3 regions of the Streptomyces sp. NPDC012835 genome follow, and region 1 is predicted to be linked to each of the others. Evidence: predicted binding sites of a transcription regulator. Region 1 holds the regulator's gene; each other region holds the start of a gene.

The links. The regulator HrcA, encoded in region 1, represses chaperone genes, less so after heat shock. The targets are predictions, from matches to a motif close to TTNGCACTCNGNNNNNCNGAGTGCNAA.
Region 2: the regulator HrcA is predicted to act here: its motif matches at 2,557-2,583, upstream of groES (co-chaperone GroES).
Region 3: the regulator HrcA is predicted to act here: its motif matches at 4,401-4,427, upstream of groL (chaperonin GroEL).

What each region holds. Positions count from the first base shown of each region.
Region 1 covers NZ_JBIBBW010000002.1:724,764-730,276, reverse strand. The annotation lists gene ACFY6S_RS10755 (SpoIIE family protein phosphatase) at 1-263, shown strand, start outside; gene hemW (radical SAM family heme chaperone HemW) at 367-1,599, shown strand; gene ACFY6S_RS10745 (DUF3097 domain-containing protein) at 1,712-2,539, opposite strand; gene ACFY6S_RS10740 (MBL fold metallo-hydrolase) at 2,573-3,298, opposite strand; gene hrcA (heat-inducible transcriptional repressor HrcA) at 3,524-4,540, shown strand; gene dnaJ (molecular chaperone DnaJ) at 4,541-5,513, shown strand, end outside.
Region 2 covers NZ_JBIBBW010000003.1:377,645-383,157, reverse strand. The annotation lists gene ACFY6S_RS14960 (SAM-dependent methyltransferase) at 1-1,183, opposite strand, end outside; gene ACFY6S_RS14955 (polysaccharide deacetylase family protein) at 1,267-2,289, shown strand; gene groES (co-chaperone GroES) at 2,729-3,037, shown strand; gene groL (chaperonin GroEL) at 3,136-4,761, shown strand; gene ACFY6S_RS14940 (SDR family NAD(P)-dependent oxidoreductase) at 4,906-5,513, opposite strand, start outside.
Region 3 covers NZ_JBIBBW010000003.1:739,763-745,275, reverse strand. The annotation lists gene ACFY6S_RS16555 (trehalose-6-phosphate synthase) at 1-137, opposite strand, end outside; gene ACFY6S_RS16550 (hypothetical protein) at 235-438, opposite strand; gene ACFY6S_RS16545 (glucosyl-3-phosphoglycerate synthase) at 477-1,481, opposite strand; SAM riboswitch class I at 1,704-1,831, shown strand; gene thrC (threonine synthase) at 1,849-3,141, shown strand; gene ACFY6S_RS16535 (ubiquitin-like small modifier protein 1) at 3,265-3,540, shown strand; gene ACFY6S_RS16530 (cold-shock protein) at 3,923-4,126, shown strand; gene groL (chaperonin GroEL) at 4,554-5,513, shown strand, end outside.

The DNA.
Region 1 (5,513 bases):
GGGTGGTCGACAAGGTCGCGTACGAGAGCAGCACCTTCGACCTGGAGCCGGGCGACACCCTGCTCTGCGTCACCGACGGGGTCACCGAGCGCCGCTCGGGCGGGCGCCTGCTGGACGACGGCGACGGGCTCGCGCGGGCCCTCGCGGCATGCGTGGGGATGACGGCACAGGGCGTGGCGGAGCGGATACGGCGTGCCGTGCACGAGTTCGCGGAAACACCGCCCGGGGACGATCTGGCGCTGCTGGTGCTCCAGGCCGAGTGACGGGCCGGGCTTCTCCCGTACGGGTCGCGGGCCACCGGGCCGCCGTCCGGCCCGCGGCCACCGCGCGGCGCCGTTCACCTGTCCCGTACGGGACACTGGGGACATGCCTTCCGCACTGCCCGACGGTGACCCCATGCCCGAGACCGGCGCGCTGCCCCCGCACGCGCTGGCGGGCGCGGCGGACCGGCCGCTCGGCTTCTACCTGCACGTTCCGTACTGCGCGACCCGCTGCGGCTACTGCGACTTCAACACGTACACGGCGACCGAGCTGCGCGGTTCCGGGGGCGTCCTGGCCTCCCGCGACAACTACGCCGAGACGCTGGCCGACGAGGTCCGGCTGGCCAGGAAGGTGCTGGGCGACGACCCCCGGCAGGTCCGTACCGTATTCGTCGGCGGCGGCACCCCCACGCTGCTCGCCGCCGGGGATCTCGTCCGGATGCTGGGGGCGGTCCGGGACGAGTTCGGGCTCGCGGACGACGCCGAGATCACCACCGAGGCGAATCCGGAATCGGTCGATCCGGCCTATCTGGCGGCCCTGCGCGAGGGCGGCTTCAACCGGATCTCCTTCGGGATGCAGAGCGCCAAGCAGCACGTGCTGAAGGTCCTGGACCGTACCCACACCCCCGGACGCCCCGAGGCGTGCGTCGCGGAGGCCCGCGCGGCCGGATTCGAACATGTCAACCTCGACCTGATCTACGGCACGCCGGGGGAGAGCGACGACGACTGGCGCGACACCCTCGCGGCGGCGCTCGGAGCCGGCCCCGACCACATCTCGGCGTACGCGCTGATCGTGGAGGAGGGCACCGGGCTGGCCCGGCGCATCCGGCGCGGCGAGATCCCGATGACGGACGACGACGAGCACGCCGACCGCTATCTGATCGCGGACCGGGCGCTCGCCGAGGCGGGCTTCTCCTGGTACGAGGTGTCCAACTGGGCCACCTCCGATGCGGGCCGCTGCCTCCACAACGAGCTGTACTGGCGCGGCGCCGACTGGTGGGGCGCGGGACCGGGTGCCCACAGTCATGTGGGCGGCGTGCGCTGGTGGAACGTGAAACACCCCGGCGCGTACGCCCAGGCGCTCGCTGAGGGCCGCTCGCCGGGCGCCGGGCGCGAGATCCTCACCGAGGAGGACCGCCGGGTCGAGCGCGTCCTGCTCGAACTGCGGCTGGCCGACGGCTGCGACCTGTCCCTGCTGAAACCCGCCGGAGCGGCGGCGGCCGACCGCGCGGTAAGGGACGGCCTCCTGGACGCCGGTCCTTACACGGAGGGGCGCGCGGTGCTGACGCTGAAGGGGCGGCTGCTGGCGGACGCGGTCGTCAGGGACCTGGTGGACTGATCACCCGCCCGCGTCGGGGCACCGCCCGCGTCCGGGACGCCGGCCGGCCTCGGCAGCCGCCCGGCGTCAGACACTGCCCGGACACCAGACGTCAGTCATCAGACATGAGACATCAGGCGTCGCCACCGGCCGTGACGAAGTCGATCAGCTCCTCCACCCGTCCCAGCAGCGCCGGTTCCAGGTCCTTGTACGAGTGCACCCGCGACAGGATGTGCTGCCAGGCCGCGCCCGTGTTCGGGGGCCAGCCCAGCGCCCGGCACACGCCCGTCTTCCAGTCCTCGCCCCTCGGTACCACCGGCCACGCCCCGATGCCCACCGAGGACGGCTTCACGGCCTCCCACACGTCGATGTACGGATGGCCCACCACCAGGACGTCCGCGCCCGTCACCGACGCCGCGATGCGGGACTCCTTCGAGCCGGGCACGAGATGGTCGACCAGGACGCCCAGGCGCGCGTCCGGCGCCGGGGCGAAGTCGGCGACGACGGCGGGGAGATCGTCGATCCCGCCGAGATACTCCACGACCACCCCCTCGACGCGCAGGTCGTCGCCCCAGACCTTCTCGACCAGCTCCGCGTCGTGCCGCCCCTCCACATAGATGCGCCCCGCCCTGGCGACCCGGGCCCGGGCCCCCGGGACGGCGACCGAGCCCGACGCCGTACGGGCGGGCCGCGCCGGGCCCCCGGCCGAGGGACGGACCAGGGTCACCACCCGGCCCTCCAACAGGAAGCCACCGGGCACCAGAGGGAAGACCCGGTGTTTGGAGAAGCGGTCCTCAAGAGTGACCGTCGGGCCCTCCGCCGTCTTCTCGCAGCGGATCACCGCGCCGCAGAAGCCCGTCGACACCTCCTCGACCACCAGATCCGGTTCGGCGGGCACCTCCGGCGCGGGGGTGGACCTCTTCTTCCACGGCGGGGTCAGGTCGGGGCTGTAGCTGCGCATTCGCAAGACGATAAACCGGACGGCCGGTGAGGGCTACGACACGCCGAAACGGGCCGCCAGCGCGTCGCGTTGCGCCCGGACGAAGGCCGCGTCCACCACCGACCCGTGCCCCGGTACGTACACCGCGTCCGGGCCGCCCAGCGCCAGCAGCCGGTCCAGCGCGGCCGGCCAGCGGGCGGGGACCGCGTCCGGGCCCGCCTGGGGCTCCCCCGACTCCTCGACCAGATCGCCGCAGAACACGACGGCGGGGGAGCCCGGCACCACCAGCGCCAGATCGTGCGCGGTGTGGCCGGGGCCCACCCGGGCCAGCAGCACGTCCGCGCCGTCGCCCAGGTCGATCGCCAGCTCCCCCGACACCGCGTGCCCGGGCGCCACCAGGAGGTCCACCGCCTCGGCCGCCTCGGCCGCCGCGAGGCCCTCCCGCACGGCGTCCTCGTACAGCGGCGCGCGGTCCGCCGCCAGCAGCTCCGCCGTCCCCGCCGCGCCGTACACCTCGGCCCCCGCGAACGCCGCGGTGCCGAAGACATGGTCGAAGTGCGGATGGCTCAGTGCGATATGCGTCACGCGGGCCCCGCCGAGCAGCGCCCGCGCCGACGCCAGGAGTTCCGCGCCCTCCCGGAGCGAGGACCCCGTGTCGAACAGCAGGGCGCCGCTCTCCCCGGCCACCAGCCCCACCGTCGCGTCCCACCCCGGCAGCCGCCGGCGGCTCACTCCGGGAGCCAGCCGCTCCCACCCGTGCCCATGTCCTTCGACGTCCATACAGGGACGCTACGGGAGACTCCCGGCAGCCGCCGTGTCCGCCGGTACCGGTCCCGGCGAGGCGGCGTCGTCGGCTGCCTTGCTAGGGGTGTCCCCCACGGCCGTACACTGACACGGGGAGTACTGGCACTCCCCGCGAGCGAGTGCCAAGCAGAACGAGTGCCGAGCAGGAAACAGAACGAGTGCCGAGCAGAATCCGACGGACGACAGCTGGAGGTGTGCCGCATGCTCAGCGAACGCAGGCTTGAGGTGCTGCGGGCGATCGTCCAGGACTATGTCGGCACGGAGGAGCCGGTCGGCTCCAAGGCGCTCACCGAGCGGCACAAGCTCGGCGTCTCCCCGGCCACCGTCCGCAACGACATGGCGGTGCTGGAGGACGAGGGCTTCATCGCCCAGCCGCACACCAGCGCCGGGCGCATCCCGACCGACAAGGGCTACCGCCTCTTCGTCGACCGGCTGGCCGGGGTCAAGCCCCTGTCGCTGCCCGAGCGCCGCGCCATCCAGAACCTGCTGGACGGGGCCGTCGACCTCGACGACGTCGTGGGCCGTACGGTGCGGCTGCTGGCGCAGCTGACCCGGCAGGTCGCCGTCGTCCAGTACCCCTCGCTGACCCGGTCGACGGTGCGGCACGCGGAGCTGCTGGCGCTCGCGCCCGCCCGGCTGATGCTCGTCCTGATCACGGATACCGGACGGGTCGAGCAGCGGCTGGTCGACTGTCCCGCGCCCTTCGGCGAGACCTCCCTCGCGGATCTGCGGGCCCGGCTCAACAGCCGGATCGTCGGGCGCCGCTTCGCGGACGTCCCGCAGCTGGTGCAGGACCTGCCCGACTCGTTCGAGCCGGAGGACCGGGGGACCGTCTCCACGGTGCTCGCGGTCCTGCTGGAAACCCTGGTCGAGGAGACCGAGGAGCGGCTGATGATCGGCGGCACCGCCAACATCACCCGCTTCGGACACGACTTCCCTCTGACCATCCGGCCGGTGCTGGAGGCGCTGGAGGAGCATGTGGTGCTCCTCAAGCTGCTCGGCGAGGCGGCCGATCCGGGCATGACCGTACGTATCGGGCACGAGAACGCCCATGAGGGCCTCAACTCCACGTCCGTCGTCGCGGTCGGCTACGGTTCGGGCGACGAGGCAGTCGCAAAACTCGGCGTGGTCGGACCGACCCGCATGGACTACCCCGGAACGATGGGAGCGGTACGCGCAGTGGCACGTTACGTCGGACAGATCCTGGCGGAGTCGTAAGTGGCCACGGACTACTACGCCGTACTCGGCGTGCGCCGCGACGCTTCGCAGGACGAGATCAAGAAGGCATTCCGGCGGCTCGCCCGCGAGCTGCACCCGGATGTCAATCCCGATCCCAAGACGCAAGAGCGTTTCAAGGAGATCAACGCCGCGTACGAGGTGTTGTCGGACCCGCAGAAGAAGCAGGTCTACGACCTCGGCGGCGACCCCCTCTCGGCCAGCGGCGGGGGAGGCGGCGCCGGTGGCTTCGGCGCCGGTGGCTTCGGCAACTTCTCCGACATCATGGACGCGTTCTTCGGCACGGCGTCGCAGCGCGGCCCGCGCTCGCGCACGCGGCGTGGCCAGGACGCCATGATCCGGCTGGAGATCGACCTCAACGAGGCGGCCTTCGGCACGACCAAGGACATCCAGGTCGACACGGCCGTCGTGTGCACGACGTGCTCGGGCGAGGGCGCCGCACCCGGCACCTCCGCGCAGACCTGTGACATGTGCCGCGGCAGGGGCGAGGTCTCGCAGGTCACCCGGTCCTTCCTGGGCCAGGTCATGACCTCCAGGCCGTGCCCGCAGTGCCAGGGCTTCGGCACGGTCGTCCCGACGCCGTGCCCCGAGTGCGCGGGCGACGGCCGTATCCGGTCGCGCCGTACGCTCACGGTCAAGATCCCGGCCGGTGTCGACAACGGAACCCGCATCCAGCTCGCCGGCGAGGGCGAGGTCGGCCCCGGGGGCGGCCCCGCGGGCGATCTCTACGTCGAGATCCACGAGTTGGCGCACGCGATGTTCCAGCGCCGCGGCGACGACCTGCACTGCACGGTCACGGTGCCCATGACGGCGGCGGCGCTGGGCACGAAGTGCCCGCTGGAGACGCTGGACGGCATGGAGGACATCGACGTACGCCCCGGCACCCAGTCGGGCCAGTCGATCCCGCTGCACGGGCGCGGCATCACGCATCTGCGGGGCGGCGGCCGGGGCGACC
Region 2 (5,513 bases), on a different contig from region 1:
TCAGGTGGAAGGGGAGTTCATCGGTGATCTCGTACGCGGTCGCGTACGGCGTCGGGCGGGCCTCGTCCGCCGTGATGTAGGCGATCGTCTCGTCGATCAGCCCGCCGTCCAGCTCCTCGGCCACCTCGGCGACCAGATGCGCGCGGATGACGGCGCCATCGGGCTCGTACAGGAACCGGCCGGTGCGGCGGACGGGCGGATCGGGCAGGCCGCGGCCCGTCAGGGTGACGGTGGCGCCGGACGAGAGCAGCGTGGCGCGGCGCGTGCCGGGGACGACGGCGCCCGGCCGGTGCCAGAGCACGGCCTCCTTGACGTCGCCGCCGTACGAGATCCACTCGGCCTCGAAGTCGTCCGGGACCAGCTCGTGCGGAATCCCCGGAGCGATCTTGATCGCGCCCGTGCCGACCCGGCGTACCGCCTCGACCGCCCAGGACAGCGGCGGTGAGTACGCCTCCGGGTTGAAGATCCTGCCCCGGCCGCCGCGCCGCGCCGGGTCGATGAACAGGGCTTCCGCGCCGGTCAGGTCGTACTCCAGCACATCGGCCCGGGTCACCGTCACGGGCGGTCCGCCGGGCACCAGGGTGCGCAGATTGGTCCGGGCGATCTCGCAGGTCAGCGGGTCGATGTCGACGGCGGACACGGCGAGGCCCGCGCGCGCCAGCTCGATGGCGTCGCCGCCGATGCCGCAGCACAGGTCCGTGACGCGCGGGGCGGTCACGCGGGGGTCCGTGACGCGGGGTGTCCCGCCGTCCGCCGGCGTCACGAGAGCCCGGAACCTGGCCGCCCGGTGGGCGGCGACGGCGCCGCGGGTGGCCTGCTCGACGCCGTTGGGCGTGAAGTACATCCGGTAGGCGTCCCGCGCGCCGAACTTCGCCACCGCGCGCTGGCGCAGCCGGGCCTGGGCCAGCGCGGCCGAGACCAGCTCGGCGGGGTGATCGCGGCGCAGCCGGGTCGCCACCGCCAGTTCCCCGGCGGGGTCGTGGTCCCGCAGTTCGGCGAGGAGGGCCTGCCCCTCGGCGGAGAGCAGCGGCGCGAGGAGGGCGGGCGCGGGCCCGGCCGGTGCGCCCTCGGCGGGCGCGCCCTCGGCCGGTGCGCCCTCGGCGGCGGGGGCCTCGGCGGGCGTGCCTTCGGCGGCGGAAGCGGGCGTGGCGGGGGAGGAGGCGCGGTCGGTCACCCGGTCCATTGTGGGCCAGGCGAGGGATGGTGCGCGTCCCGGCGGCGGTGTCGGCCGTGCGGAGGCGCTCCGCGCTGACAGGATCCGACGCCATGCAACTAGTACGACAAAACGAAGAAATCGCCACAGAGGGTACGGGTGGTGCGGAGACGCTCGCCGCGTCGCGGACGCGCGCCGGACACCCCACCCGCCGACACCGCCGCTCCGCGCGGGGCCGCGCGCTGCTGGCCGTGCTGCTGGTGGCCGCCGTCGGCACCGGCTGCGCGGAGACGGAGTCCGGCGGCCAGAAGCGCGACCAGGGGCACCCGGCCGCCGGGGCGCCGCACGGACAGCAGGGGAAGGGCGAGGCCGGCGCGCTCTCCTCGAACGCCGAGGCGGTGCGCAAGGCCCAGGCCGTGCGCGCCGTCGCGGCGAAGAAGTGGGGACTCGAGAAGACCCCGCTGGCCGTGCCGCCACCGCCCGCCGTCAAGCCGGAGATCACCAACCGCAAGGGTTTCGAGATCGCGGACGAGCAGGAGGGCGAGAACCTGCCGCCCGTCTTCACCACCGTCCCGGTCAAGGACAAGGTCGTCTTCCTGACGATGGACGACGGCATGGAGAAGGACCCCGAGCTGCTGCGGATGATGACCGAGCTGAAGATCCCGTACACGGCCTTCCTCAGCGACTACGTCATCAACGACAACTACGGCTACTTCAAGCAGATGCAGGACCGCGGCGTCACCCTCCAGAACCACACGCTCAACCACAAGTACCTGCCGGGGCTGTCCTACGAGGAGCAGCGCCGCGAGATCTGCGACCAGCAGGACAAGCTCGAAAAGCGCTACGGGAAGCGCCCCACGCTCTTCCGGCCGCCGTACGGCAACTACAACGGCGACACGGTGCGCGCCGCCAAGTCCTGCGGCGTGAAGGGGCTGCCGCTCTGGACGGCCGAGGCGTACCCCGACCGCATGGAGTGGCGCGAGTGGGACGAGGACCTGCACCCCGGTGACATCGTCCTCACGCACTTCCGCGGCCGTGACGACTGGAACGCGACCATGCCCGACCTGATCCGGGCCGCGCTGAAGCGGATCACGGACAAGGGGTACGCCGTGGCGCGGCTGGAGGACTACGTGTAGCCCGCCCGAACGCCCCGAACGCCCCGAACGCCCCGAACGCCCCGGACGCCCCGAACGCCCCGCAGACCCGCCCCGCACGCACCCGCGCGCCGGCCGCCGCCCTCCCCGGACGGCGACCGGCGCGCTCCGCTGCCGTACCCGCCGCTCATGACGGAACCCATGGCCAGGGGTGTGCGTTTCCGTAGCGAGCCGGCGCGTATCCACCGGGTTCCGCGCCGCCGATCCGCGCCGGGACCCGCCCGGGAAGAAGCGCCACGACCGTCGGAATTGGCACTCCGCTTGACCGAGTGCTAATCGCAGTCATAGTCTCAGGTCTGGCACTCCCCACTGGAGAGTGCCAAAGCGCGACTGGCAGGTCCGGCACCCGCGACGACGGACCCATCTGGTCGCCACCCTCAGACAGTTAACCCCGTGAGTCTCCGAAGGGGGAGGTCGGATCGTGACGACCGCCAGCACCAAGGTTGCCATCAAGCCGCTCGAGGACCGCATTGTGGTCCAGCCGCTCGACGCCGAGCAGACCACGGCCTCTGGCCTGGTCATCCCGGACACTGCCAAGGAGAAGCCCCAGGAGGGCGTCGTCCTGGCCGTGGGCCCGGGCCGTTTCGAGAACGGCGAGCGGCTCCCGCTCGACGTTTCCGTCGGCGATGTCGTTCTGTACAGCAAGTACGGCGGCACCGAAGTGAAGTACAGCGGCGAGGAATACCTCGTCCTCTCGGCCCGCGACGTGCTCGCGATCATCGAGAAGTAATTCACCGAAAGTTTTGCTTTTGAGCTGCGCCCTCGGCCACCCAGCGATTGCCGGGCGGGCGGGGGCGCAGTTCATTCGAGAGGACAAGAGAAGCAGCCATGGCGAAGATTCTGAAGTTCGACGAGGACGCCCGTCGCGCCCTTGAGCGCGGCGTCAACAAGCTTGCCGACACGGTGAAGGTGACGATCGGCCCCAAGGGCCGCAACGTCGTCATCGACAAGAAGTTCGGCGCCCCCACCATCACCAACGACGGCGTCACGATCGCCCGCGAGGTCGAGCTGGACGACCCGTACGAGAACCTGGGCGCCCAGCTCGTGAAGGAGGTGGCGACCAAGACCAACGACATCGCGGGTGACGGCACCACCACCGCCACCGTGCTGGCCCAGGCGCTGGTCCGCGAGGGCCTGCGCAACGTCGCCGCGGGCGCCTCCCCGGCCTCCCTGAAGAAGGGCATCGACGCCGCGGTCAAGGCCGTCTCCGACGAGCTGCTCGCGACCGCCCGCCCGATCGACGACAAGTCCGACATCGCCGCCGTCGCCGCGCTCTCCGCGCAGGACGACCAGGTCGGCGAGCTGATCGCCGAGGCGATGGACAAGGTCGGCAAGGACGGCGTCATCACCGTCGAGGAGTCCAACACCTTCGGTCTGGAGCTGGACTTCACCGAGGGCATGGCCTTCGACAAGGGCTACCTGTCCCCGTACATGGTGACCGACCAGGAGCGTATGGAGGCCGTCCTCGACGACCCGTACATCCTGATCCACCAGGGCAAGATCGGCTCGATCCAGGACCTGCTCCCGCTGCTGGAGAAGGTCATCCAGGGCGGTGGCTCCAAGCCGCTGCTGATCATCGCCGAGGATGTCGAGGGCGAGGCGCTCTCCACCCTCGTCGTCAACAAGATCCGCGGCACCTTCAACGCCGTCGCCGTGAAGGCCCCCGGCTTCGGTGACCGCCGCAAGGCCATGCTCGGCGACATCGCCACCCTCACGGGCGCGACCGTCATCGCCGAGGAGGTCGGCCTCAAGCTCGACCAGGCCGGTCTGGACGTGCTGGGCTCCGCCCGCCGCGTCACCGTCACCAAGGACGACACGACCATCGTCGACGGCGCGGGTGCCGCCGACGAGATCACCGGCCGCGTCAACCAGATCAAGGCCGAGATCGAGTCCACGGACTCCGACTGGGACCGCGAGAAGCTCCAGGAGCGTCTGGCGAAGCTGGCCGGTGGCGTGTGCGTGATCCGGGTAGGCGCCGCCACCGAGGTGGAGCTGAAGGAGAAGAAGCACCGTCTGGAGGACGCCATCTCCGCGACCCGCGCCGCGGTCGAGGAGGGCATCGTCTCCGGTGGTGGCTCCGCTCTGGTGCACGCCGCCAAGGTGCTCGAGGGCAACCTCGGCAAGGAGGGCGACGAGGCCACCGGTGTCGCGGTCGTCCGCCGCGCCGTTGTCGAGCCGCTGCGCTGGATCGCCGAGAACGCCGGCCTTGAGGGCTACGTCATCACCTCCAAGGTGGCGGAGCTGGACAAGGGCCACGGCTTCAACGCGGCCAGCGGCGAGTACGTCGACCTGGTGAAGGCCGGCGTCATCGACCCCGTCAAGGTCACGCGCTCCGCCCTGGAGAACGCCGCCTCCATCGCCTCGCTGCTGCTCACGACCGAGACCCTGGTCGTCGAGAAGCCGGCCGAGGAAGAGGGCGAAGCGGCCGGTCACGGCCACGGCCACAGCCACTGAGCTGTTCCTCGCGGCTGAGCCGCCCGCCCCTTCGCCGGGGCGGCGGCTCGCCGTCGTGGTTCCTCGATCGACGGTCGAGGTGAGGATCCCTACGCGTGCGGCCCGGTACCCCTTGGGGCGCCGGGCCGTACGCGTACCCACGCCTTACCGGGGGCCGTACTTGCGCCCCGTCTTCGATGTGACCCCGCCGAGCAGCCCGCGCGGCGCCAGCTTCACCGCACCCATCAGCGCCTTGTAGCGGGGATCGGGTACGGACACGATCTTGCCGCGCGCCAGATCCGCCAGCGCCGCCGTCACCAGCTTGTCGGCGTCCAGCCACATCCAGTCGGGGATGTTGTCGGTGCCCATCCCGGCCCGCTCGTGGAACTCCGTCCGTACGAGCCCGGGGCACAGCGCCATCAGCCGCACCCCCGAGTCCGTCAGGTCCCGTGCCACCCCCTGGGTGAACTGGACGACCCACGCCTTCGACGCCCCGTACGTCCCGCGCGGCACGAACGCGGCCACCGACGCCACATTGACGACCCCGCCCCGGCCGCGCGCCCTCATCCCGGTGACCGCCACCGTGGTCAGCCGCAGCACCGCCTCGCAGTGCACCTTCAGCATCGTCAGCTCGTCGGCCACGGGGACTTCGAGGAAGCGCCCCTTGTTGCCGAACCCCGCGTTGTTGACGAGCAGATCGACCGGAGCCGTCCGGTCGGAGAGCCGCTTCTCCACCGCCTCGATGCCGCCGTCCGTGGCGAGATCTGCCGTCA
Region 3 (5,513 bases), on a different contig from region 1:
GAGAGCCCGGACACCAGCCCGCCGCCACCCCGCTTGGCGGCCAGGGAGCCGTCGTCGCCCAGGGTGTACGAGACGGGGCCTCGGTTGGACGCGACGAGGACGCGGGCGGGCGGCGGGGCGATGTGCTCGGAGACCATGTGCCGAAACCTAGCCCGTAGGCGAAACGCTCAAACGTACGGCAGGTCGCCCCGCCGGTCGGGCCCGCCTGTCGCACCCCTCGGCCGGTGGCGCCGGTCAGTCGCGCCGGCCGCGCGCGGCGGCCAGCGCGACCACCCCGGCTCCGGTCAGCGCGAGCGCCACTCCGCCCAGCAGCCACAGGCGCTCGGCGGCGGTCCCGGTCTGGGCCAGGGCGTTCATCGCCCACTGCTTCATGTCGTCCAGGCGCGGGTCCGCGAGGGGCGTGCCCATGAGGTGCGGGGTCAGCAGGTCTGTACTCATGGAGCGAAAATCTAGACATTAGATATGAAAATCACGCGTTACGCCGCGCGTCCGGCCGGGTACTCCGCGATCTCCCGCACCGGCGGACGCTCCTCCGTGTCCACCACATGCGTGCGCGGCGTGAACCCGTCAGGACCCCGCTCGAACTGCGTCAGCCTCGGCCGCACCAGGTGGCCACGGGAGAGCCGCAGCTGCGCCGTACGGTAGATCGCCGCGGCCATCCGCCCCAGCGCCCGGTCGTCCTGATGGCGGTGGCGCCGTACCCCGACGTCGACCTGCGCCAGCGCGTCGAGCCCCACCGTGTGCAACGCGTCCACCAGGAGCCCCAGCTCCACCCCGTACCCCACGGGGAACGGCAGCCGCTCCAGCAGCGTGCGCCGCGCGGCGTACTCCCCGCCCAGCGGCTGGACGAAGCCGGCCAGCCGGGGCCAGTGCAGATTGAGCAGCGGGCGCGCCACCAGCTCCGTCACCCGGCCGCCCTGCCCGACGGGCTGTTCGACGGGCTGCTCGACGGGCGGACCGCCGGGCCGGCCGCCGCCCCGGCCGCCGGGCCGCGCCATGGGGCGGTCGTACATCGCCTTCACGAACTGCACATCGGGGTCGGTCAGCAGCGGGCCGACGATCCCGGAGACGAAATCCGCCGAGAAATCCCGCAGATCCGCATCCACGAAGCACACGATGTCCCCGCCCGTCACCAGCAGCGACCGCCACAGCACCTCGCCCTTGCCGGGCAGCGCGGGCAGCCGCGGCAGTATCGCGTCCCGGTGCACCACCCGCGCCCCGGCCGCCGCGGCCACCTCGGACGTACGGTCGGTGGAGCCGGAATCGATCACCACCAGCTCGTCGACCAGCCGGGTCGCCACCATCAGCTCGCGCCGGATCACCGAGACGATCTCCCCGACCGTCTCCTCCTCGTCCAGCGCCGGAAGCACCACGCTCACGGTGGTGCCCCGGGCCGCTTTCGCCGCCAGCAACTGGTCGAGCGTACGGTCGGCCGCGGACCAGGAACGCCTGGTCAGCCAGCGTTCCACCTCTTCCAGCACGTTCGGTACTCCCTGCGCTGATCCGTAAAACGTGATCCATCTCGCGGTGCGGACGACTACCTCAACCGTCCGCTCCTTCGGTTACAGTCTTGAACAACGCCCTTGACCGCCGCATGCCGGGGTCGCGGGGTGGACACCTGGCTCAGAGACACCGGATCAGCGACATCCGGGACATGCTGCGACAGGCGACAAACGCACCGGACCCCGGGTCCGGCGCCATAGCGCTCATCCAGAGGGACTGAGGGAACGGCCCGTTGAAGTCCCGGCAACCCTCCCGCCGACCGCGAGGTCACGGTGGGGAAGGTGCCAATTCCGTCTCGTGGCGAAGTACGCCGCGAGGAAGATGAGGAGAAAGGGCCTCGCCTCCATGGCTGTGCAGACCGTCCAGAGCGGCACCAACGCCACCGTCGACCTCGGACCCGCCGCCGCGCTCTCGTGCCGCGAATGCGGAGAGCGTTTCGACCTCGGCCCCATTTTCGCCTGTGCGAGCTGTTTCGGGCCGCTCGAAGTCGCGTACGACCTGCCGAGCGGCAGCCCCGACGAGCTGAAGAAGCGCATCGCCGAGGGACCCGACAACATCTGGCGTTACGCGCCCCTGCTGCCCGTCCCCGCCGACGTGGCCTCGAAGCCCAACATCAACCCCGGTTTCACCAAGCTGGTCAAGGCCGACAACCTCGCCCGCGAGCTGGGTATCACCGGGTCGCTGCACGTCAAGGACGACTCCGGCAACCCGACGCACTCCTTCAAGGACCGTGTCGTCGCCATCGCCGTCGAGGCCGCCCGCGCCTTCGGCTTCACCACGCTCTCCTGCTCGTCCACCGGCAACCTCGCGGGCGCCGTCGGCGCAGCCGCGGCCCGGGCCGGCTTCCGCTCCTGCGTGTTCATCCCGCACGACCTGGAGCAGGGCAAGGTCGTCATGGCTGCGGTGTACGGCGGGGATCTGGTCGGCATCGAGGGCAACTACGACGATGTGAACCGTTTCTGTTCCGAGCTGATCGGCGACCCGCTCGGCGAGGGCTGGGGCTTCGTCAACGTCAACCTCCGTCCGTACTACGGCGAGGGTTCCAAGACCCTCGCGTACGAGATCTGTGAGCAGCTCGGCTGGCGCCTGCCCGATCAGCTCGTCATCCCGATCGCCTCGGGGTCGCAGCTGACGAAGATCGACAAGGGGCTCCAGGAGCTGATCAAGCTGGGCCTGGTCGAGGACAAGCCGTACAAGATCTTCGGCGCCCAGGCCGAGGGCTGCTCGCCGGTCTCCACCGCCTTCAAGGCGGGCCACGATGTCGTACGGCCCCAGAAGCCCGACACCATCGCCAAGTCCCTGGCGATCGGCAACCCGGCCGACGGACCGTACGTCCTGGACATCGCCCGCCGCACCGGTGGCGCCGTCGACGACGTCAACGACGAGCAGATCGTCGACGCGATCAAGCTGCTGGCGCGTACGGAGGGGATCTTCGCCGAGACGGCGGGCGGGGTCACCGTGGGCGTCACGAAGAAGCTCATCGAGGCCGGACTCCTCGACCCGACGCTGACCACCGTCGTCCTCAACACCGGCGACGGCCTGAAGACCCTCGACGCCGTGGCGCCGACGACCGGACCGACCGCCACCATCCGCCCGAGCCTCGACGCGTTCCGCGACGCGGGCCTCGCGGCCGGCTGACCCGGCGACACGGGGTCGCGCCGCCCGCGCCACCCGCGCGGCTGTCACCCGCGACCCCCGCGCGACTCTCACCCCGCGCTACCCGCGACACCGAAACTTCCGCAGAAAGGCTGGGCATCCGTCATGAGCGTCAAGGTCCGCATCCCCACCATCCTCCGCACCTACACCGGCGGGCAGGCCGAGGTCCCGGCGGAGGGCGCCACCCTCTCCGAGGTCATCCAGTCCCTGGAGAGCAGCCACCCGGGCATCGCCGCCCGCGTCCTGGACGACCAGGGCAAGCTCCGCCGCTTCGTGAACGTGTACGTGAACGACGACGACGTCCGTTTCGAGCAGGGCCTGGAGACCGCGACTCCCGCGGGCGCCGGCATCTCGATCATCCCGGCCGTCGCCGGAGGCTGACCCTCCGTACGCGCCCTGGGGCGGCGCGTACGCCCCGTAACCGGCATGGCCCTCTCCGCGACAGAAGCGGAGGGGGCCATTCTGCATGGTTGAGCACGGTAGAGTAAGGGAAGGCCCCTCCGCCGACCGCAGTCGGCGCACGCGAGAACGCGACAACATGGGGCCGAACTCCAGGTGGCCTTTGCGTGGTTGGTGCCTTTTGCCCGGCCCGACTTGCCCCGGATCGCAGTGAATTCAACGCTATGCGAGTTCGGCCATGCCCAGATTTCCCCGCCGATTGCCCTGTTGCAGAGGGCAGTTGGGCAGATACATTCAGCCGCGGTCGACGCGTTCCGGCGCGAAGTGTGGCCCCGTGCAAGGGCCAGTAATAGGGGAGTTAGGCATGGCTCAGGGCACCGTCAAGTGGTTCAACGCGGAGAAGGGCTACGGCTTCATCGCGGTAGACGGTGGTGCGGATGTGTTCGTCCACTACAGCGCGATTCAGATGGACGGCTACCGCACCCTTGAAGAAGGTCAGCGAGTGGAGTTCGAGATCTCGCAGGGCCAGAAGGGTCCGCAGGCGGACATGGTCAAGCTCGCCGTCTGATCCCGGCGCGATCGGCCACCGACGCACTCACGACGCACTCACGAAGCACCGCACGTCACTCACGCACGTGGGGCCCGTATCCGGAAAGCCGGATGCGGGCCCCACGTGCGTGCCGGCCGCCGCATCCGTCCGCCGCGCTCGTTCCGGCCGTACTCGTCCCGATGTGCCCCGGCGGCGCTCGCGCCCCCCGTCGCCCGGCCGCCACCGGCCGCCACCCCCGGTCGGGGCTCCGGGGGCGCTTGCACTCTCGGGGGTCGAGTGCTAATTATTGGCGTTAGCACTCTGCAAGTGAGAGTGACAACTTAGGACCGGGTAGGCGAGGCCCGAAGAGCCGGTGGGGCAAGGAACCACTCGACTCTCAGGCCGTCCGTCGCGGGCGCCAGCGCGGTCCGGAGCAATCCACCCCAGTCCGGGAGGACCACTTCACATGGCCAAGATCATCGCGTTCGACGAGGAGGCACGGCGCGGTCTCGAGCGCGGGATGAACCAGCTCGCCGACGCCGTCAAGGTCACCCTTGGTCCCAAGGGTCGCAACGTCGTCCTCGAGAAGAAGTGGGGCGCCCCCACGATCACCAACGATGGTGTTTCCATCGCCAAGGAGATCGAGCTCGAGGACCCGTACGAGAAGATCGGCGCCGAGCTGGTCAAGGAAGTCGCCAAGAAGACGGACGACGTCGCCGGTGACGGTACGACCACCGCGACCGTCCTCGCCCAGGCGCTCGTCCGCGAGGGCCTGCGCAACGTGGCCGCCGGCGCCAACCCGATGGCCCTCAAGCGCGGTATCGAGAAGGCCGTCGAGGCCGTCTCCGGTGCCCTGCTGGAGCAGGCCAAGGACGTGGAGACCAAGGAGCAGATCGCTTCGACGGCCTCCATCTCCGCCGCCGACACCCAGATCGGCGAGCTGATCGCCGAGGCCATGGACAAGGTCGGCAAGGAAGGCGTCATCACCGTCGAGGAGTCGCAGACCTTCGGTCTGGAGCTCGAACTGACGGAGGGCATGCGCTTCGACAAGGGCTACATCTCGGCGTACTTCGCCACCGACATGGAGCGTATGGAGGCGTCGCTCGACGACCCGTACCTCCTGATCGTCAACTCCAAGATCGGCAACGTGAAGGACCTCCTTCCGCTGCTGGAGAAGGTCATGCAGTCGGGCAAGCCCCTGCTGATCATCGCGGAGGACGTCGAGGGCGAGGCGCTGTCGACCCTGGTCGTCAACAAGATCCGCGGCACCTTCAAGTCCGTCGCCGTCAAGGCCCCGGGCTTCGGTGACCGCCGCAAGGCCATGCTCAACGACATCGCCATCCTCACCGGCGGCACGGTCATCTCCGAGGAGGTCGGCCTCAAGCTGGAGAACGCCGGCCTGGACCTGCTGGGCCGCGCCCGCAAG